3 regions of the Ideonella margarita genome follow, and region 3 is predicted to be linked to each of the others. Evidence: predicted binding sites of a transcription regulator. Region 3 holds the regulator's gene; each other region holds the start of a gene.

Evidence for each region. The regulator FNR, encoded in region 3, switches genes on or off when oxygen is low (the NO sensors DNR and NnrR bind a similar motif). The targets are predictions, from matches to a motif close to TTGATNNNNATCAA.
Region 1: AACH00_RS17840 (DUF2189 domain-containing protein) is a predicted target of FNR. The motif match lies at 4,281-4,294, and genes of this name have one in related genera.
Region 2: AACH00_RS14725 (hemerythrin domain-containing protein) is a predicted target of FNR. The motif match lies at 2,276-2,289, and genes of this name have one in related genera.

The regions. Positions count from the first base shown of each region.
Region 1 is NZ_JBBUTI010000014.1:100,569-107,344, reverse strand. It holds gene phaC (class I poly(R)-hydroxyalkanoic acid synthase) at 1-412, shown strand, start outside; gene AACH00_RS17860 (acetyl-CoA C-acetyltransferase) at 490-1,668, shown strand; gene phbB (acetoacetyl-CoA reductase) at 1,770-2,507, shown strand; gene AACH00_RS17850 (YitT family protein) at 2,596-3,231, opposite strand; gene AACH00_RS17845 (DUF2788 domain-containing protein) at 3,228-3,446, opposite strand; gene AACH00_RS17840 (DUF2189 domain-containing protein) at 3,447-4,244, opposite strand; gene mnmH (tRNA 2-selenouridine(34) synthase MnmH) at 4,409-5,464, opposite strand; gene AACH00_RS17830 ([protein-PII] uridylyltransferase) at 5,461-6,776, opposite strand, start outside.
Region 2 is NZ_JBBUTI010000010.1:52,950-59,725, forward strand. It holds gene AACH00_RS14715 (ATP-binding protein) at 1-284, shown strand, start outside; gene AACH00_RS14720 (sigma-54-dependent transcriptional regulator) at 281-1,639, shown strand; gene AACH00_RS14725 (hemerythrin domain-containing protein) at 1,661-2,233, opposite strand; gene AACH00_RS14730 (Crp/Fnr family transcriptional regulator) at 2,346-3,158, shown strand; gene AACH00_RS14735 (sulfite exporter TauE/SafE family protein) at 3,171-3,959, opposite strand; gene xdhC (xanthine dehydrogenase accessory protein XdhC) at 4,059-4,928, opposite strand; gene xdhB (xanthine dehydrogenase molybdopterin binding subunit) at 4,928-6,776, opposite strand, start outside.
Region 3 is NZ_JBBUTI010000004.1:439,225-446,000, reverse strand. It holds gene icd (NADP-dependent isocitrate dehydrogenase) at 1-1,111, opposite strand, end outside; gene AACH00_RS07440 (sulfite exporter TauE/SafE family protein) at 1,216-1,917, opposite strand; gene hemN (oxygen-independent coproporphyrinogen III oxidase) at 1,920-3,329, opposite strand; gene fnr (fumarate/nitrate reduction transcriptional regulator Fnr) at 3,503-4,246, shown strand; gene AACH00_RS07425 (hypothetical protein) at 4,326-4,613, opposite strand; gene AACH00_RS07420 (nitrogen fixation protein FixH) at 4,631-4,903, opposite strand; gene ccoG (cytochrome c oxidase accessory protein CcoG) at 4,923-6,386, opposite strand; gene ccoP (cytochrome-c oxidase, cbb3-type subunit III) at 6,401-6,776, opposite strand, start outside.

The DNA of each region.
Region 1 (6,776 bases), on a different contig from region 3:
GGGCAAGGTCACGGTGTGCGGCGAGAAGCTCGACCTCGGCAAGATCAAGGCCCCGGTCTATATCTACGGCTCGCGTGAAGATCACATCGTTCCGTGGCAGGGCGCTTATGCGTCCACCGGCATCTTCAGCGGCAAGAAGCGCTTCGTGCTCGGGGCCTCCGGCCACATCGCCGGCGTCATCAACCCGCCCAAGGCCAACAAGCGCAGCCACTGGCTGAACGACCAGCTGCCGGCCAAGGCCGATGACTGGCTGGCCAAGGCCACGGAAGTGCCGGGCAGCTGGTGGACCGACTGGTCGGAGTGGCTGGGAGGCCATGCCGGCAAGCTGGTTGCCGCGCCCAAGACCCCCGGCAGCCGCGCCCACAAGGTCATCGAGCCCGCCCCCGGGCGCTACGTCAAGCAAAAGGCCTGACCGGGCCTGGTGCTGCCCGCCACACCGGGGGCAGCGCCGTACCGATCACATCATCGCGACCATCCAGGAGACCCCAAATGACAGACATCGTCATCGTTGCAGCAGCCCGCACCGCGGTGGGCAAGTTCGGCGGCACCCTCGCCAAGGTAGCGGCTCCCCAGCTGGGCGCCACCGTCATCCAGGCCTTGCTGCAGCGCAGCGGCCTGTCGGGTGAGCAGATCGGCGAGGTCATCCTCGGCCAGGTGCTGACGGCCGGTTCCGGCCAGAACCCGGCGCGCCAGTCGGTGATCAAGGCAGGCCTGCCCCATGGCGTGCCCGGCATGACGATCAACAAGGTGTGCGGCTCGGGCCTGAAGGCCGTGATGCTCGGCGCACAGGCCATCCGTGATGGCGACAGCGAGATCATCATCGCTGGTGGCCAGGAAAACATGAGCGCCGCCCCGCACGTGCTGCCCAACAGCCGTGACGGTCAGCGCATGGGCGACTGGAAGCTGGTCGACACCATGATCAACGATGGTCTTTGGGACGTGTACAACCAGTACCACATGGGCATCACCGCCGAGAACGTGGCCAAGCAGTACGGCATCACCCGCGAGCAGCAGGATGCACTGGCCCTGGCCTCGCAGCAGAAGGCCGCAGCCGCGCAAGATGCCGGCAAGTTCAAGGACGAGATCGTCGGCGTGAGCATTCCCCAGAAGAAGGGTGATGCGCTGGTGTTCGACACCGACGAATTCCTGAATCGCAAGACCAACGCCGAAGCGCTGGCTGGCCTGCGCCCGGCGTTCGACAAGGCGGGTTCGGTGACGGCCGGCAACGCGTCGGGACTGAACGACGGCGCAGCCGGCGTGATGCTGATGACGGCTGCCAAGGCTGCCGCCCTGGGCCTGACCCCGCTGGCCCGCATTGCCAGCTACGCCAGCGCCGGCCTCGACCCCGCCTACATGGGCATGGGCCCGGTGCCCGCCGCCCGCAAGGCGCTGGAGCGCGCTGGCTGGAAGGCCGCCGATCTGGACCTGCTGGAAATCAACGAAGCCTTCGCAGCGCAGGCTTGCGCCGTGCACAAGGAAATGGGCTGGGACATGTCCAAGGTCAATGTGAACGGTGGCGCCATCGCCATCGGTCACCCGATCGGCGCGTCTGGCTGCCGCATCCTGGTGACGCTGCTGCACGAGATGCTGCGCCGCGATGCCAAGAAGGGCATCGCCTCGCTGTGCATCGGCGGCGGCATGGGCGTGGCCCTGACGGTCGAGCGCTGAAGCGCGACAACATCAACGGGTAAGCACGGACTTCCCGCATGCGGGCCAGGCGCCATAGTGTGTCTGGCCGGCTCAATGGATCTGGTTAGAGGAGCATGAAGATGACGAAGAAAGTTGCATACGTGACGGGTGGCATGGGTGGTATCGGAACCGCCATCTGCCAACGCCTGGCCAAGGAAGGCTTCACCGTGGTGGCCGGTTGTGGCCCGAGCCGCGATTACACGAAGTGGCTCGATGAGCAGAAGGCCCTGGGCTATGAGTTCCACGCCTCCGTGGGCAACGTGGCGGATTGGGAATCGACCGTGGCCGCCTTCGCGAAGTCGAAGGAAGAGCACGGCCCGATCGATGTGCTGGTGAACAACGCCGGCATCACCAAGGACCGCATGTTCCTGAAGATGACGCCGGACGACTGGCACGCGGTCATCGACACCAACCTGAACTCGATGTTCAACGTCACCAAGCAAGTGGTGCCGGACATGGTCGAGCGCGGTTTTGGCCGGATCATCCAGATCTCGTCGGTGAACGGTGAAAAGGGCCAGGCGGGCCAGACGAACTACTCGGCTGCCAAGGCCGGCATGCACGGCTTCACGATGGCCCTGGCCCAGGAAATGGCCGCCAAGGGCGTGACCGTGAACACCGTCAGCCCGGGCTACATCGGCACCGACATGGTCCGCGCCATCAAGCCGGAAGTGCTGGAGAAGATCGTTGCCACCATTCCCGTGAAGCGTCTGGGCACGCCTGAGGAAATCGGCTCGGTGGTGGCCTGGCTGGCCGGCCCGGATTCGGGCTTCACCACGGGTGCAGACTTTTCCTGCAACGGTGGTTTGCACATGGGCTGACGCCGCAAGGCTTCAACCAAAAGCGAAGCGGCCCTCGGGCCGCTTTTTTCATGGGCAAACAAAACGCGTAAGAACACGTCCGAGCACGTCAGAACGCGATGTAGCGGCCCGGCTTGTGGTTCACGGCCAGCGCCACGTTCATGGCCACCGCAGCCAGCACCGACAGCGCCAGTCGCTGCGCATCAACCCACGGCCAGGCCGCCAGCAAGATCAGCGCGTCCAGCGCCATCTGCACCACGCCAGCGCGCCAGCCAAAGCGGTCCTGCAGCCACAGCACCAGCATGTTGAGGCCACCCAGGCTGGCCTTGTGGCGGAACAAGATGATGAAGCCGGTGCCGATGAGCAGGCCGCCTACCAGTGCCGCGAACACCGGGTGAATGGCCTGCAGGCTGATCCACTGCGGCAGCGTTTCGCTGAGCAGGGCCAAGAGGCTCACGGCCGTCAATGTCTTCACCGTGAAACGCAGCCCCATGCGTTTCCACGCCAGCCAGTAAAACGGCAGGTTGATGGCAAAAAAGACCGGACCGAAGGCCCAGCCGCTGGCGAACTTCACGAGCAGCGCCAGGCCCACGGTGCCACCCGTCATCAAGCCGACGTGCCGGAACATCAAAAGGCCCAGGCTGACGAACAAGGTGCCGATGAGCAGGGCCTGGGCGTCGTCGTACCAGGCGTGGCGCTGCACGGGCGAAGACGCGCCCTCAGCCGCAGGTGCGCCTGAGCTCATTCGACGATGCCGGCCATGAAGAACTTGATCAGACCTTTGGCCGCAAAGCCCAGCAGGCCAACACCCAGGCCCAGCAACAGCACGAAGGTGCCGAACCGGCCGGCGCGAGACTCACGGGCCAACTGCAGGATGATGAACACCATGTACAGCATGAAGGCCGAGACCCCGAAGGTCAGGCCGAACCACGCGATCTGTTCTTCGGAATATCCGAACATTCAATTGCGCTCCGACAGCCCGGAGGTGTCCACGACGTCGCGATAGGCGTGCCAGCTGGCATGGGCCAGCCAGGGCACAACGATGATCAGGCCGAACAGCATCGAGGCCATGCCCAGGCCGGTCAGCAACAGCAGCAGGGCCGCCCAGAAAGCCATGGGCACCGGATGTTCCATCACCACGCGCCAGCTGGTGAACACGGCCCCCAGCACGCCGACATGGCGGTCGAGCAGCAGCGGGATGGCCACCACGCTGGAAGCGAATACGGGTGCGGCGAGCAGGGCACCCAAGGCCAGCCAGATCTCGAACAAGTGCCCGGTGGGCGCCAGCACCACATGGCGCAGGAAATCAACCGGCGTCTGGATGCGGACGGGTGCAAAGCCGGTGATGAGCGAGGCGGACGTGAGCACCCAGCCCAGGCCCGCGAAAGCGAGCAACAGGCCAAACACCACAAGGCGACCGTCATTCGGCTGCCAGGCCTTCATGGCCGTCTGCAGCGTGGGCTTCTCGCCTTTTTCGAGGCTGCGGCTGACGGCGTACAGCCCCGTGGCCAGAATGGGGGCCACCAGCAGGAATGCAGAGAACGCGCCGACCAGCAGCCAGAACTGGTGCCTGGCCCAGGCCGTGAGCAAACCGCCGATGCCGGCCAGCACCAAGCCGTGCAACAGGCCGGGCACGGGGCAGTTCATCAGGTCTGACCACCCGCGCGCGAGCCAGCCCAGCGGGCGCAACGCCGGAATGCGGCGTACGCCAAAGCTGCGGGATTCTTGCAAGGCCTTCTCGGCCAGACGGTTCGACATGGGACGCTATCCTGACAGGGACGGGTGGCTCGTCGCTTGACAAACAGCAAGCACGAACACGTTTGCACATGATGCCGCGACTGCGCCGGCAACGGTGAAGCGGTGTTGATTCACTGCATGCACCGCCCGGCTGCGCGTTGGCCCTCGGCTGGCTCCGGGTGGGCTCAGCCCAGCAAGGCAGTGGCTGCGGCCAGCATGCTGGCAGAGCGGCCGTCAACCAGTTCCAACTCGCGGCGCAGGCAGGTCGCGCGGAAGTTCCCTTGGGTCGACTTGTCGTAGAGCGGGTCGTAGTGCCGCCCAAGCAGCGTGTGCAGCAGGGGGTGCCAGTCGCCGCGCTGGGCCTGGCCCTGCCACTCACCCACCAGCTCGCGGCCACGCAGCTCGATCAATGCATCCAGGCGCTGGCAAAAGCCGGCCACGTCTTCGGTGCACTCTGGATACTCTTCCAGCAGCAACTCCACCCGGCCGGGCAAGGGCATGCTGACCTCGATCAGCGTGGCCGGATTGCGCATCGACTGCAGCAAGGCCTCAGGCACCTGACGCTGGCCGATCTTGCGGCTTTCGCTTTCAACGAACACCGGACGTGTCGGGTCCAGCTGCTTCAACGCACCCCACACCAGGGACTCAAAGCGCTTCTGGCTGGGTTGGGGCTGGTTGGGCAGTCCGCCCAGCACCGAACCACGGTGGGCGGCCAGTGCTTCCAGGTCCAGCGTCTGGGCGCCCGCATCACGCAGCGCATGCAGCAGACGCGTCTTGCCACTGCCGGTGCGGCCGGAAATCACCTGCCAGGTGAACTGCCCCGGCAGCGTGGTCAGCTCATCGCGCACGCAGGCCCGGAAGCCCTTGTAGCCGCCGGCCAGTTGCCGGGTGCGAAAACCCACCTGCGCCAGCACCAGGCTCAGGCTGCCCGAGCGTTGGCCACCGCGCCAGCACACCACCAGCGGTCGCCAGTCTTTCGGCTTGTCAGCCACCCATTGATCGAGGATGTCGGCGATGCGGCGCGACACCAACGCGCCCCCCACCTTGCGCGCCTCGAAGGTGGACACCTGTTTGTAGATCGTGCCCACGCGGGCGCGCTCCAGGTCGTCCAGCACCGGCCAGTTGACCGAGCCCGGCAAGTGGTCCTCCGCAAACTCCGAGGGCGAACGCACGTCGATCACCGTGTCGAACGCGCTGGGGTCGGCCAGCCATTCGGCGGCATTCACCGTGCTGAAGCTCATGGCGCAGCGCCGATCGCATCCAGCAATTCCGACTCCATCTGCAACTGCAACTTGGGCTGCTGCAGGGCCGAGCCGCTCACCAGGAACGTGTCTTCCACCCGCTCACCCAGCGTGGACACCTTGGCCAGTTGCAGGCTGATGCCGTGCGCGCCCAGCACCCGGGCGATGGCGTACAGCAGGCCGGAGCGGTCGCTGGCACTGACCGACAGCAGCCAGCGTTGGCCGCGTTCGTCAGGCCGCAACAACACGCGCGGCTTGACCGGGAACGAGCGCACGCGGCGCGACACACGGCCGCGACCCGGCGCCGGCAGCGGGCCGTCGCTCGACAAGGCGAGGATGGCTTGGGTTTCGACCAGCGAGATCATGTCGCGGTAGGCTGAGGCCCCATGGCCTTCGGCCGCCGGGCTCACCACCTGGAAGGTGTCGAGCGCAAAGCCCGCGCGCGTGGTGTGAACCTTGGCGTCCTGAATGGAGAAACCGGCGCCGTCGAAGTAGCCGCAGATGCGGGCGAACAGGTCAGGGCGGTCGGGCGAAAACACCAGCACCTGCAGGCCGTCGCCGATGGGCGATGGACGCGCCCGGACGATGGGCACCGCCGTTTCCAGATGGCGCCACAGGGCCCGTGCATGCCAGGCGATTTCGGTGGCGTCGTGCCGCGCGAAATAGCTCAGCTCCAGCGTCTTCCACAGCGGTTGCTCGGTGCCCGGCAAGGCGCTGTGCAGGGCCAGGATCTGCTGGGCTTCCTGCTTGCGCGCCTCGATCTCGGTCTCGGCATTGGGCTCAGCGCCGCCAAGTGCGCGCAGCGTCAGGCGGAAGAGGTCTTCCAGCAGCTTGCTCTTCCAGGCGTTCCACACCTTGGGGCTGGTGCCGCGGATGTCCGCCACCGTCAGCAGGTAGAGCGCGGTCAGGTTGCGGGCGGTGCCCACGCGCTGGGCGAAGTGGCGGATGACGTCGGGGTCAGACAGGTCTTCCTTCTGCGCGACCTGGCTCATCGTCAGGTGGTGTCGCACCAGGAATTCGACCAGCTGGGTTTCGTCCTTGGCCAGGCCGTGGTCGCGGCAGAAACGCCGTACTTCCACGCCGCCGAGCTCGGAGTGATCTCCGCCCCGGCCCTTGGCCACGTCATGGAAGAGCGCGGCGATGTAGAGCAGCCAGGGCTTCTCGAAACCGGCGGCCAGCTGCGAGCAGAACGCGTATTCGTGCGTGTGCTCGGGGATGAAGAAGCGGCGCACATTGCGCAGCACCATCAGGATGTGCTGGTCCACCGTGTAGACGTGGAACAGGTCATGCTGCATGCGCCCGACGATGCGGC
Region 2 (6,776 bases), on a different contig from region 3:
ATGAAACCGCCGATGAAACCGCTGCCCCGCGCGTGGTGATCACCGTGCGCGACACCGGCCCCGGCCTCGCCACCGACGTGCTCGAGCGCTTGTTCGAGCCCTTCTTCAGCACCAAGGAAGCGGGTGTTGGCCTGGGCCTGGGCCTGGCCATTTCACGCGACATCGCCCGCGAAGCCGGCGGTGAGCTGGACGCCCGCAATGCACCGGAAGGCGGCGCCTGCTTCGTGCTGCGCCTGCCCGCCGCGCCTCGATCGCAAGACCCACAGGAACACACCCCATCATGAGTCTCGAGTTGTCCGTGCTGCTGGTGGAAGACGACCTGCACATGCAGCTGGGTTGCGTGCAGGCGCTGCAGCTGTCTGGCCTGCGGGTGGATGCCGTTGAATCGGCCGAGGCCGCCCTGAAGCTCATCACGCCGGGCTTTGCCGGTGTGGTGGTGACCGACATGCGCCTGCCCAAGGCGGACGGCCTGTCGCTGGTGCGCCGCTGCCAGGAGCTCGACCCCGACCTGCCGGTCATCATGATCACCGGCCACGGCGACGTGACGCTGGCCGTGGAAGCCATGCGCAGCGGCGCCTATGACTTCATCCCCAAGCCGTTTTCGCCAGAGGTGCTGGTGGAAGTGGTGCGCCGGGCCATGGAAAAGCGCGGCCTGACGCTGGAAGTGGCCAGCCTGCGCCAGGCCCTGGCGCTGAAGGAAGGCGTGGCCGGCAAGCTGGTCGGGCGCTCGCCGCAGATGGAAGCGGTGCGGCAGCTGGTGAGCCGGGTGGCGTCGTCGTCGGTCGACGTGTTGATTCGCGGTGAAACCGGCACTGGCAAGGAAGTGGTGGCGCAGGCGCTGCATGAGCTGTCGGGCCGGCGCCAGGCGCCGCTGGTGGCGCTGAACTGCGGCGGCCTGCCCGACAACCTGCTCGACAGCGAACTTTTCGGCCACGAGGCCGGCGCCTTCACCGGCGCGCAGAAGCGCCGCATCGGCAAGATTGAACACGCCCACGGTGGCACGCTGTTCCTGGATGAAGTGGAAAGCATGCCGATGGGCGTGCAGGTGAAGCTGCTGCGGGTGCTGCAGGACCGGGTCATCGAGCGCCTGGGCTCGAACCAGCGTGTGCCGGTGGATTGCCGCGTGGTGGCCGCCACCAAGGACGACCTGCTGCAGCGCGCACACCAGAACACCTTCCGCAGCGACCTGTATTACCGCCTCAACGTGGTGACGATTGACTTGCCGCCGCTGCGTGAGCGCCGCGAAGACATTCCGATGCTGCTCGAGCACTTCCTGCTGCTGGCCGCCAGCCGCTACGGCCTGCCGCAACCCACCGTGTCCACCATGCAGCTGCGCGCCTTGATGACCCACCACTGGCCCGGCAATGTGCGCGAGCTGCGCAACGTGGCCGACTGCCTGGTGCTGGGCGTGCGCAACGATGTGCTGGGTGATGCGGTGGCCGCAGCCCCCGCGCCGGCTGGCTTGTCATTGGCCGAAACGGTGGACGACTTCGAGCGCAGCCTGATCCGCGAAGAGTTGCGGCGTCAGGGCGGCAACATCGCCCGCAGCGCCCAGGCCCTGCGCATTCCCAAGACCACGCTGAACGACAAGATCCGCAAGCACGGCCTGAACAACGGCGGCGCTGACGGAGAGGCTTGAGGCCGCGCTGACGGCCGGTGCTCAGCCCAGGCCGCGGCGCCGGCCCATGTCGGTGCTCATCACCGCCAGCTCTGCGGCCGTCAGCCGGGTTTGAGCGGCTGGAAACACCAGCCCGTCTTCCAGGCCCAGGTGGCTGTGGTGCAGCGTGATGAACGCGTCGCTCGTTGCCATCAATGCCGCCATCCCGGCCGGTGAACGGCTCGCAGCCAAGTCGGCCAGCCCGGCTCGCAGCGTGAGCCACACCGCCCGGAACTGCGCGTGATCGGCCAGCATCTGCTGCGCCGCTGCCATCAGCTGTGGGTCATCGCTGGCCTGCAGGGCCGGAATGATGTGGCGCTCTTCGTCTTCATGGTGCAGCGGCGCAGCCACGTCGAAGTAGCGCATCACATCCACCGCGGCGCGGGTGGCTTGCTCATCAGGCATCTGCCCCGGCAGTTGGGCGACATGGTTGAGCAGCCGCTGCAGCAGCCCCAGGCTGCGCTGCAGGCGCTCGTGGCAGGCGGCCAGCAACTCGAACGGGGCCTCGGTGCCCGCGGCGGGGCCGGCGTGCAGCGCTGGGGCCGAGGCGCTGCGAGGGAGCGGAAGTTGAGCCATGTCTGATTGTGGCGCTGCCGGGTGCCCAGCCTGCGGCCGGTCTTGATCTGGCGCAACACACCGGCGCCGGTGCTGGGCAACAGTGCCCCCACAACGAGACCGACCGCCGACCATGGACCCAGTTGCCCACCTCCACACCGCCACCGGAACCCCGCCCGAACGCGCCCCGCTGACGCGCTTGCGTGCATCGTCGCGGGCGGTGCTGATCACCGCGCTGCCCGGCGACGCGGTGATGGCGCCGCTGCTGCCCGATGCCGTGGGCTGGGGCGGCCTGTTTGGCGGCCCCGCCGTGACGGCGGCCGAATGCGCCACGCTGAACGAGCTGGCCCGCGCCCGCCGCGTCAGCCCCGGCACCGCCTTGTTCAGCCGCAGTGAGCGCGCCACCGCGCTGGTGGCGGTGCTCGAAGGCGACGTGGCGCTGGGCGTTCGGCAATCCGTGGGTACGTTCAGAACCGAGCGCCACCTGCACGGCCCGGCCTGGCTGGATGTGGCTGCTGCCTGGCTGGGCGAAGCGCCGCCGCAGGATGCGCGCGCACTGAGTACGGCCACGGTGCTGGAGTTGCCGCGTGACGTGCTGCAGGTGCTGCTGGAGCGCCAGCACGGCCTGGCCCGGCGCTTGATTCTGACGCTGGCCCGCGAGGTGCGCCTGCTGGCGGGCAGCACCCAGGATCTGATGCACAAGGACGCACCAGCCCGGCTGGCCGCCTGGCTGCGTGAACACTGTGTGCCCGACGGCCCCAGCGCGGCGCAGGCCATGGTGCAGTTGCCGCTGCGCAAGCGCGACATCGCGTCGCAGCTGGCGATCACGCCGGAAACGCTGTCACGTCTGATGCGCAGCTTCACCAGCCAGGGCGTGATCCAGGTGGCGGGCTACACCGTGCACGTGCTGGACGTGCCGGCGCTGGAACGCCTGGCGAACGGTTGAATCCTCAGGCCTTCACAGGGTGAGCATCTTCAGCGCCACGGCCGCCAGCACGGCGCCGATGGCGTAGCGGATCAGGGCCAGCGGCGCGCGGGTGCTGATGACGGCGCCCACCAACACGCCCGGCACCGAGCCGATCAGCAGGTTGAGCAGCAGCGTGAAGTTCACGTTGCCCAGCGTCAGGTGGCCCAGGCCTGCGATCAGCGTCAGCGGAATGGCGTGGGCCAGGTCGGTGCCGACCAGCTTGCTGGCATTCAGCCGCAGCGGGTAGAGGTACAGCAGCAGCACGGTGCCCAGGGCGCCGGCGCCGATGGAGGTGAGCGTGACCAGCACGCCCAACACCATGCCGGTCACCACCGTCAGCGGGGGTTGCAGGTGCTTGAACTTCTCGGTGTTGGTGACGCGCAGGTGCTTGCCCAGGCCGTGCAGCCAGTCCTTCAGGAAGATGCCCAGCGCGGTGATCAGCAGCATCACGCCCACGGCGCTGATGATGAAACCGTCCTTCACGCGGGCGGCTTCCGAGTAGTGCATCCACGCCAGCGTCAAGGCCGCGGCGGGCAGGCTGCCCAGCGCCAGCCGGCGCACCACTTGCCAGTCCACGGTGCCGTGGTTGTGGTGCACGGCGGTGCCGAACACCTTGGTGATGGCCGCATACAGCAAGTCGGTGCCCACCGCGGTTTGGGGGGCCCAGCCGAACATCAGCACCAGGATCGGGGTCATCAGGGAGCCACCGCCAACGCCGGTCACACCCACCAACACGCCGACGATCAAGCCGGCGAGGGCGGTCAGGCCATCCATCTGCATCAGGTAACTCCCGGGGAAACAGCAAAAACCGCCCGAAGTGGGCGGCTGAAACATTGTCGCTGCAACGAGAATCGCATAAGCGACCCGCTATTTGCACCCCTAAAACATTTTTTGACTTAACTTATGCGCTTGCAGCATTTGGGCGACGACGGACACCGCGATCACCCCCGGCTCCTTCCCGTCGATGCCCGGCAAACCGATCGGGCAATGCATGCGCGCCAGGGCATCGGCCGGGATGCCGCGCTCCTGCAGGCGGTGTTCAAACCGGGCGCGCTTGGTGGCTGAGCCGATCAGGCCGAACCAACCCGCGTCCTGGCGCTTGAGGATGGCGTGGGCCAGGCGCAGGTCGAGGTCGTGGTTGTGGGTCAGCACCAGATAGAAGGTGCCCGGCGCTGCCAGCGGCACCTCGGCCTCAACCGGTTCCACGCACACCCGACGGATGTGTTCGGGCAGCGGGCCGGCGGGGAATTCGCTCTCGCGCTCATCGATCCATTCCACCTGGCAGGGCACCTGGCCGAGCAGTTGCACCACCGCGCGGCCCACATGGCCAGCACCGTGCAGCTGCAGCGTGAAGCGCGGGGCCGGTGCCGTCCAGCTGCGCAGGCGGGTGTCGTCCAGCGGCTCGAAGTGCAGTGTCAGGGCGCCACCACAGCACTGGCCCAGCGACGGGCCGAGCGCCACGGGCCAGGCGGAAGGGTGGGTGTCGTGCCCGCGCGCCAGCTGCTCTCGGGCACGGGCGATGGCCTGCTGCTCCAGGTGGCCACCGCCGATGGTGCCGGCCACATGCTGCGCACTCACCAGCATGCAGGTGCCGGTTTCGCGCGGCACCGAGCCCTTGGTCTGGCCGACCCGCACCAGCATCGCCGGCTCACCGGTGGCCACCCAGTGGCGGGCCACGGCCAGCGTGGCCTCAGCCGCCTGCAGGTGCCCGGCCCGGTCGGCGTTGCGATGGCCGATGAGGCTGTGCATCACGGTGCGCGCACGGCGTCCACGGCGCGCAGCAGCGCTTCGGGCGTGGCGGGGGCGCTCAATGGTGGCTGGGCGCCGGCCGGGCCGCAGGCGGCCACCGCATCGCGCAGGGCCAGCAGCACGGCAAAGCCCAGCAGCAGCGGGGGCTCGCCCACGGCCTTGCTGCGGTGGATGCTGTCTTCCACATTGGCGTTGTTGAACAGCCGGGTGTGCAGGGCTGCCGGCACGTCGTTCGCTGTCGGGATCTTGTAGGTTGATGGCGCGTGGCTCAGCAGCTTGCCGCTGGTTGGGTGCCACACCAGCTCTTCGGTGGTCAGCCAGCCCATGCCCTGCACGAAGCCGCCTTCGATCTGTCCGATGTCGATGGCCGGGTTGAGCGACCGGCCCACGTCGTGCAGCAAATCTGCCCGGGCCAGCTGCCATTCGCCGGTCAGGGTGTCGAGCAACACCTCGGCGCAGGCCGCGCCGTAGGCGAAGTAATAAAACGGCCGGCCGGTGAGGGTCTGGCGGTCCCAGTGCAGGCCGGGCGTGGCGTAAAAGCCGTCGCTCCACAGCTGCACCCGGGCCACATAGGCCTGCGACACCAACGCCTCAAAGCCGATCTGCCGGCCGTCTGGGGCCACTACCTGGCCGCCTTCAAAACGCAGGTCTTGCGCGGGCACTTGCCACTGCGCCGCCAGGTGCGCCGCCAGCCGGTCCTTGATCTGCCGGGCGGCGTTCTGCGCGGCCTTGCCGTTCAGGTCGGCCCCGGTGGAGGCGGCGGTGGCCGAGGTGTTGGCCACCTTGCTGGTGTCGGTGGCGCTGCAGCGCACCCGGGCCATGGGCAAACCCAGCTCGTGGGCCACCACCTGCGCCACCTTGGTGTTCAGGCCCTGGCCCATTTCGGTGCCGCCGTGGTTCACCAGCACCGAGCCGTCGAGGTACACATGCACCAGTGCGCCGGCCTGGTTGAAGTGGTTCACGTTGAACGAGATGCCGAACTTCACCGGCGTCAGCGCCAGGCCCTTCTTCAGCACCGGGCTGGTGGCATTGAACTGCGCGATGGCGCTGCGGCGCCGGGCGTAGTCGCTGCTGCTGGCCAGCTCATACGTCAGGGGCTCGATGACGTTGTCGGTCACCACCTGGCCATAGGGCGTGGTGTTGTGGCTTTGGGTGCCGTACCAGTTGGCGCGGCGAACCGCGAGAGTGTCGAGTTGCAGCGCGCGGGCGACGTGGTCGATCACGATCTCGGTGATCAGCGCGCCTTGCGGGCCGCCGAAGCCGCGGAAGGCGGTGTTGCTCTGGCGGTTGGTGCGCGGCAGGTAGCCGTGCATCGACACCTCGGGCAGCCAGTAGGCGTTGTCGACGTGGCAGATGGCGCGGGTCAGCACGGGCGCGGACAAATCAGCGCTGTGGCCGGCGTCGCCCAGCAGGCTTACCTCAAGCGCCAGCAGGTGGCCGGCGTCGTCAAATCCCACGGCCCAGTCGAACTCGAAGCCGTGGCGCCGACCGGTGATGAGGAAGTCGTCGTCGCGGTCCAGGCGCAGCTTCACCGGCACACCCAGGCGCCGGGCGGCCAATGCCGCCGCGCAGGCAAACAGGGCCGATTGCGATTCCTTGCCGCCAAAGCCGCCGCCCATGCGCCGGCAGCTCACCTGCACCTGGTGGTTGGCCAGCTTCAGGGCATGTGCCACCAGGGCCTGCATTTCGCTCGGGTGCTGGGTGGAGCAATGGATGTGCAGGCCGCCGTCGTCTTGCGGCAGCGCGAACGAGATCTGGCCTTCCAAATAGAACTGCTCCTGCCCGCCCACGCTGAAGCTGCCTTGCAGCCGGTGCGGTGCCGTGGCCATGGCTTGCGCTACGCCCAAG
Region 3 (6,776 bases):
TCCAGCCCATGTGGCGCAACATCATCTCGGCTGACAGGATGCTGGAGCCCGGGTTGACATAGTCCTTGCCAGCATAGCGCGGCGCGGTGCCGTGGGTCGACTCGAAACAGGCCACTGAATCCGACATGTTGGCACCGGGCGCGATGCCGATGCCGCCGACCTGCGCTGCCAGTGCATCCGAGAGGTAGTCGCCATTCAGGTTCAGCGTGGCCACCACCGAGTACTCCGCCGGCCGCATCAGGATCTGCTGCAGGAACGCATCGGTGATCGCGTCCTTGATCACGATGTCCTTGCCGGTGCGCGGATGATTCAGGCGCATCCACGGCCCGCCGTCGATCGGCTCGGCGCCGAACTCACGCGCGGCCAGCGCATAGCCCCAGTCCCGGAAGCTGCCTTCCGTGAACTTCATGATGTTGCCCTTGTGGACGATCGTCACGTTCGGCTTGTCATGGTCGATGGCGTACTGGATGGCCTTGCGCACCAGGCGCTCGGTGCCTTCGCGCGACACCGGCTTGATGCCGATGCCCGACGTGTCCGGGAAGCGGATCTTGTTGGAGCCCAGCTCGTTCTGCAGGAAAGCGATCAGCTTGCGGGCCTGCTCACTGCCCGCGGCGTACTCGATGCCCGCGTAGATGTCTTCCGAGTTCTCGCGGAAGATCACCATGTTGGTCTTCTCGGGCTCCTTCAGGGGCGAAGGCACACCCTTGAAATACTGCACCGGCCGCAGGCACACGTACAGATCCAGCTCCTGGCGCAGCGTGACATTGAGTGAGCGGATGCCGCCGCCCACCGGCGTGGTCAGCGGCCCCTTGATGGACACGAGGTAGTTGCGCAGCACCTGCACGGTCTCGTCAGGCAACCAGACGTCGGGTCCGTAGAGGCGCGTGGCTTTCTCGCCGGCAAACACCTCCATCCACTGGATCTGCCGCTCACCGCGATAAGCCTTGGCGACCGCGGCATCCACCACCTTGATCATGACCGGCGTGACATCCACACCCACGCCGTCGCCCTCGATGTACGGAATGATGGGACGGGCCGGAACGTTGAGCGAAAAGTCAGCGTTGGCGGTGATCGGTTGACCACCTTCGGGCACATCGATGTGCTGGTACATGCAGTAGGACTCCAAGCGTCTGTCTGACGCGGTTCGCCGAAGCAGAAATTCTAGTTCAGCGTGGGAGTGCAACTGAGGCGTGACTCACCGCTCAAGCACCCGGGTCAGCTCAGGCAATAGTCGATCAGCTTGACCCACAGGCCATGCCCGAGCGCCCAGGCCGAAGCCCCCGCCAGCGCAGCGCCGGAAACACGCACCGCCAGGCTGACGATGCGCGCGTCCAGTTGCCGGCCGCGTCCGCCCAGGCGCAGCCACAAGGCCGGCGCCAACCCCAGCGCGATCGATGAGGCCAGCGCAAAGACGGCCATGACGGCCGCGCCGCCCCAGGGCCCATTGGCCAGAGCCGCCACCATCAAGGCCGATTGCAGCAGGCCGCAGGGCCATGCCCACCAGACGGCGCCCACCGCGGTGGCGCGGGTCGGGCCGTTCATGCGTTGCCAGCCGCCCTGCCCGCTGGCGCGCGGCGTTTGCCGGCCCAGCGATTCCAGCCATTCCGGTTGTCGCCCCTGCCACAACAGCCACAGCCCCAGCGCCAGGGCTGCCAGATGAGCCAGCGTCCAGAGTGGGCGCAGCGCGGGTGTCCAGGCGCCCAGCCAGGCCAGCGCACTCACGCTGGAAGCCACCACGGCACCTGCAGCCGTGTACCCCAGCAAGCGCCCGAGGTGAAAGCCCGCCCAGGCACCCGCCGGGCGCCCGCTGCCGCAAGCCGCCACGGCCGCCGCGCTGGGGCCACTGCACATGGCCACGCAATGCACGGAGCCAGCCAAGCCCATCAACAGGGCGCTCAAAAGCAAAGCGAAGTTCACCCTCAGATGATGCGCGAAAAACGCTCCCGAACACGGTCGGCCTGCAAATGCCGGTCAAAGCACATGGCGATGGCGCGCACGAAGAACCACCCCGCTGCCGTGATCTGGATAGCGCCCGGAGTCACCGTCACCAGACCCATGTCAACGTACGGCTGCAGCTGCGAGAGCTCATTGCGGAAGTACTCGTTGAAGCTGATCAGGTGCGCCAGCTCGATCGATTCGAACTCCAGCCGACCCTGGCACATCAGCGCCATGATCACGGCACGGCGAAGCAGGTCATCACGCGTCAATGCCAAGCCGCGCACCACGGCAAACTGGCCTTGGCGGATGGCGTCGTAATACTCGGGCAGCGTCTTCGCGTTCTGGCTGTAGGTGGCGCCCATGCGGCCGATCGACGACACGCCCAGCCCGATCAGATCGCAATCAGGCTGCGTGCTGTAGCCCTGGAAGTTGCGATGCAGCCGCCCTTGCCGCTTGGCCGCCGCCAGTGAATCGGTGGACAGCGCAAAGTGGTCCATGCCGATGTAGGTGTAGCCGTGGCCCAGGAAGCCACCGATGGCGCCCGACAGCATGCTGATGCGGTGCTCAGGGGGCGGCAGCTGGCTGCCATCAATGCGCCGCTGCGGCTTGAAGCGCGAGGGCAGATGCGCATAGGCATACAGCGCGATGCGGTCAGGCCGCCACTCGCCGATCTGGTTGATGGTGCGGGCGAAGGTCTCGGGCGTCTGCTTCGGCAGGCCGTAGATCAGATCGACATTGATCGACTCGAACCCCAGTTCGCGGGCGCACACCATCAGGCTCTGGATGCTCTCGGGCGACTGCACCCGGTGCACGGCCTTCTGCACCTCGGGGTCCAGGTCCTGCACGCCGAAACTCAAGCGATTGAAGCCGAGCTGCCGCAGGTGCGCCAGGCGTTGCGGGTCAGCGGTGCGCGGGTCGACCTCGATCGACACCTCGGCCCCCGGGGCGAGCCGGAAGCTCTTCTGCAGGAACGCCATCACCCGGCTGAGCTCGGCGTCACTCAGGAAGGTGGGCGAGCCACCACCGAAGTGCAGCTGCGACACGTTCTGCACGCCGCCCAGCGCCTGTGCATGCAGGGCCACTTCGGCCTCCAGCACATCGAGGTATTCGGTGGCGCGCTCATGGTGTTTGGTGATCACCTTGTTGCAGGCGCAGTAGTAGCACACCGATTCGCAGAACGGGATGTGCACATAGATGGACAGCGGCTTCTTGCCGCCCACCATGGCGCCCTCGGCCCGCTGGTGCAGAGCGCCCAGGTAATCGGCCGGACCAAACGCCTCCACGAAGCGATCAGCGGTCGGGTAAGAGGTGTAGCGCGGGCCCGGCACGTCGAAACGTTGCAGCAGGTCCACTGGCAGCGGCGTGGCCGCTTCAAGGATGTGATTTGCCATGGCCGTGATGGTGCCAAAGCACACTGCAGCGGCCTTGATCTGGCTCAAGGGTGCGGCGCGGCGCCCGTCCAAGAATGGCGCATCGATTGAGGAAGATCATGCTGCCCACCTGCTCCCCGCACGACCTGTCATGCCCTTCGGCCCCTGAGGCCGCGCACGCCATAATGAAAGCCATGACCACCGACACCCAGCGCGTGAAGGCCGACGCCTTCAAGGTCGCCTGCTCCAGCTGCAACTTGCGTGAACTGTGCCTGCCCGTCGGGCTGGCCAGCCCCGACCTGGAGAAGCTCGACAGCCTGGTGGCCAACCGCCGCACCGTGGCGCGCGGCGACACCCTCTTCCGCTCGGGCGACGAGTTCCAGTCTCTCTACGCCGTGCGCACCGGCTTCTTCAAGACCTGCGTGTCGTCCGAAGACGGGCGCGACCAGGTCACCGGCTTCCAGATGGCGGGCGAGTTGCTGGGCCTGGACGGCATCAGCAATGACCGCCACTCCTGCGACGCAGTGGCACTGGAAGACTCCCAGGTGTGCGTGATTCCGTACAGCCAGCTGGAAGAGCTGTCGCGCGAGTTCACCGACCTGCAGCACCAGTTCCACAAGATCATGAGCCGCGAGATCGTTCGCGACCACGGCGTGATGCTGCTGCTGGGCAGCATGCGCGCCGAGGAACGACTGGCTGCCTTCCTGCTGAACCTGACGCAGCGGCTGCAGGCCCGGGGGTTCTCGGCCTCTTCATTGATCCTGCGGATGACGCGCGAGGAAATCGGCAGCTACCTGGGCCTCAAGCTCGAAACGGTAAGCCGCACGTTCTCGAAGTTCCAGGAAGAGGGCCTGCTGGAGGTGAAGCAGCGCCAGATCCGCATCGTCGACCAGGCTGGCCTGCAGCAACTGGTGAACGGGGCTGGCGGCGCCTGCTGAACGCGGATTCCGGTGGGCTCCATCGGAGCCAACCCACCATGAACAAGGGCCGCATCGAGCGGCCCTTTTTTGTTTCAGCTCAGGCGCTGTGCCCGGGGCCGGTCAGCGGCTCGTCGAAGTGGTCAGCGGGCATGGTCAGCAGCAACTGCGACAAGGCCCCTGAGGTGGCGATCACGGCCCAGAAGACGAAGAACGAGACGCTGTAGACGGCCTTCGGCGACCACTCGATGGCAGCACCGCCAAACCACATCAGCGTGCCCGGATCAACCACCGAGAACACCAGCATTTCAAGCACCCCTGCCATCAGGAAAGCCGGCCAGAGGATGCCGACGGTGCGGACGCTGAACGGTGTCTTCGGGGTGCTCATGGTGTTCTCCTGAAGGACTAGGGCTTGGGCGTAGCGGCGTGGTTGCGGGCCTGCATGGCGGGTGTGTTGCCGTCGGCACCGTCCTTGATGTTGACGGTGACGCTCGGGTCGTCGCGGTCCAGTACCGGGTCAGCCCCGCGCACTGCGATGACCGCCGTGGTCAGGCTGGCACACACCACCACCACGGGCCCGCCCACCACCAGCCACATCATCGGATGGCGGAACCACGCCTTGCCACTTTGGGCCGGCGCAGCAGGGCTTGCAACAGGGGAAATCTCGGAGGTCGACATGCTGTGTTCCTGCGTCCGCTCAGCGCGGCACGATGAAGGTTGATTTTTCGCTCAGGGTGATGGCGGATGGCGCCCCCTCCCCTGGCACACGTTCGATCTGGAAATGGATCGGGTGGGCACCGGCGCCGGCCTGCTGGCTCGATTCATACGGCACCTGCACCGACACCGTGATCCACCGCGCCTCGGCCGGCAAGACCTCCACCACCTCAGGCACACCCACCAGCTTGATGCCGGTCAAGCCGTCGACATGGATGCGGTAGTGCTGCACGCGCTCGGCGGCGTTCATGATCTGCAGGCGGTAAACGTTCTCGATGCGCCCATCCTCCACCTGCCTGGCCAGCGAGGCGCGGTCACGCACCACGTCCACGCGGAAAGGATCACGCAGCGCAATGCTGGCCACGAAGGCACCGCAGATGATGGCGAGGATGGCCGTGTAGATCAGCACCCGCGGGCGCAGCACCCGCTTGAGGATCTGCTGTTTGTCGAGATGCTGGGACAGGCTGTTCTGGGTGGCGTAACGGATCAGGCCGGGTTGATAACCCATCTTGTCCATGATGCCGTCGCACACGTCAATGCAGGCGGCACAGCCGATGCACTCGTACTGCAGGCCCTTGCGGATGTCGATGCCGGTCGGGCAGACCTGCACGCACAGGCCGCAGTCGATGCACGAACCCAGACCCAGTTGCGCCGGGTCAGCCTTCTTGGAGCGCGGGCCACGCGGGTCGCCCCGCTCGCTGTCGTAGCTGATGATCAGGGTGTCGTGGTCGAACATCACGCTCTGGAAGCGCGCGTACGGGCACATGTACTTGCAGACCTGCTCACGCATGTAGCCGGCGTTGCCGTAGGTGGCAAAGCCGTAGAACAGCACCCAGAACCATTCCCACGGCCCGAAGCCGAGCGTCATCGCCTCGGCGGCCAGCGTCTTGATGGGCGTGAAGTAGCCAACGAAGGTGAAACCGGTCCAGAGGCCGAACAGGATCCAGACCGATTGCTTGGCCGTCTTGCGCCAGAGCTTCTCCAGCGTCCACGGGCCTTCGTCGAGGCGCATGCGCTGGGCGCGGTCGCCCTCGATGCGCTGCTCGAACCACATGTAGATCTCGGTGTACACCGTCTGCGGGCAGGCGAAGCCGCACCACAGGCGCCCTGCCACGGCCGTGAACAGGAACAGCGCGTACGCCGAGATCATCAGCAGACCCGACAGGTAGATCAGGTCTTGCGGGTAGAGCACCAGACCGAAGATGTAGAACCGGCGCGAAGCCAGGTCAAACAGCACGGCCTGGCGGTCGTTCCAGACCAGCCAAGGCAGGCCGTAGAACACCAGTTGGGTGATCCACACCAGGGCCCATCGCCAGGTGGCGAACAGGCCGGTGACGGCACGCGCGTAGATCTTCTTCTGTTTCTGATAGAGCGAGACCACGGTCCCGGACTTGTCCGCGTCGTCAGTGACGGCGGCGGCGTTGGATGCAGGCGTGGTCTCACTCATACAGATTCATCAGATCACTGCGCAGCGACCTTGGTGGCCTGGCTCAGGTTCCAGACATAGGCGGTCAGCACCTTCAGCTGCTCCGGCGTGAAGCGGTGGCCTTGCGGCGGCATCACGTTGGTCTTGCCGTTGTTGACCATGGCCACGATGGCGGGTTCACCCCAGCCGTGCAGCCAGACCTTGTCGGTCAGGTTCGGGGCGCCCATCAGCGGGTTGCCCTTGCCGTCTGCACCGTGGCAGGCCGCGCACGCCGCGAACTTGGCCTTGCCCAATTGGGCCGCGACCGAGTTGTGCGGGCTGTCCGACAGGCTCAGCACATAGTTGGCCACGTTGCGCACATCTTCCGAGGTGCCCACTGCAGCAGCCATCGGAGGCATGACGCCCTGGCGA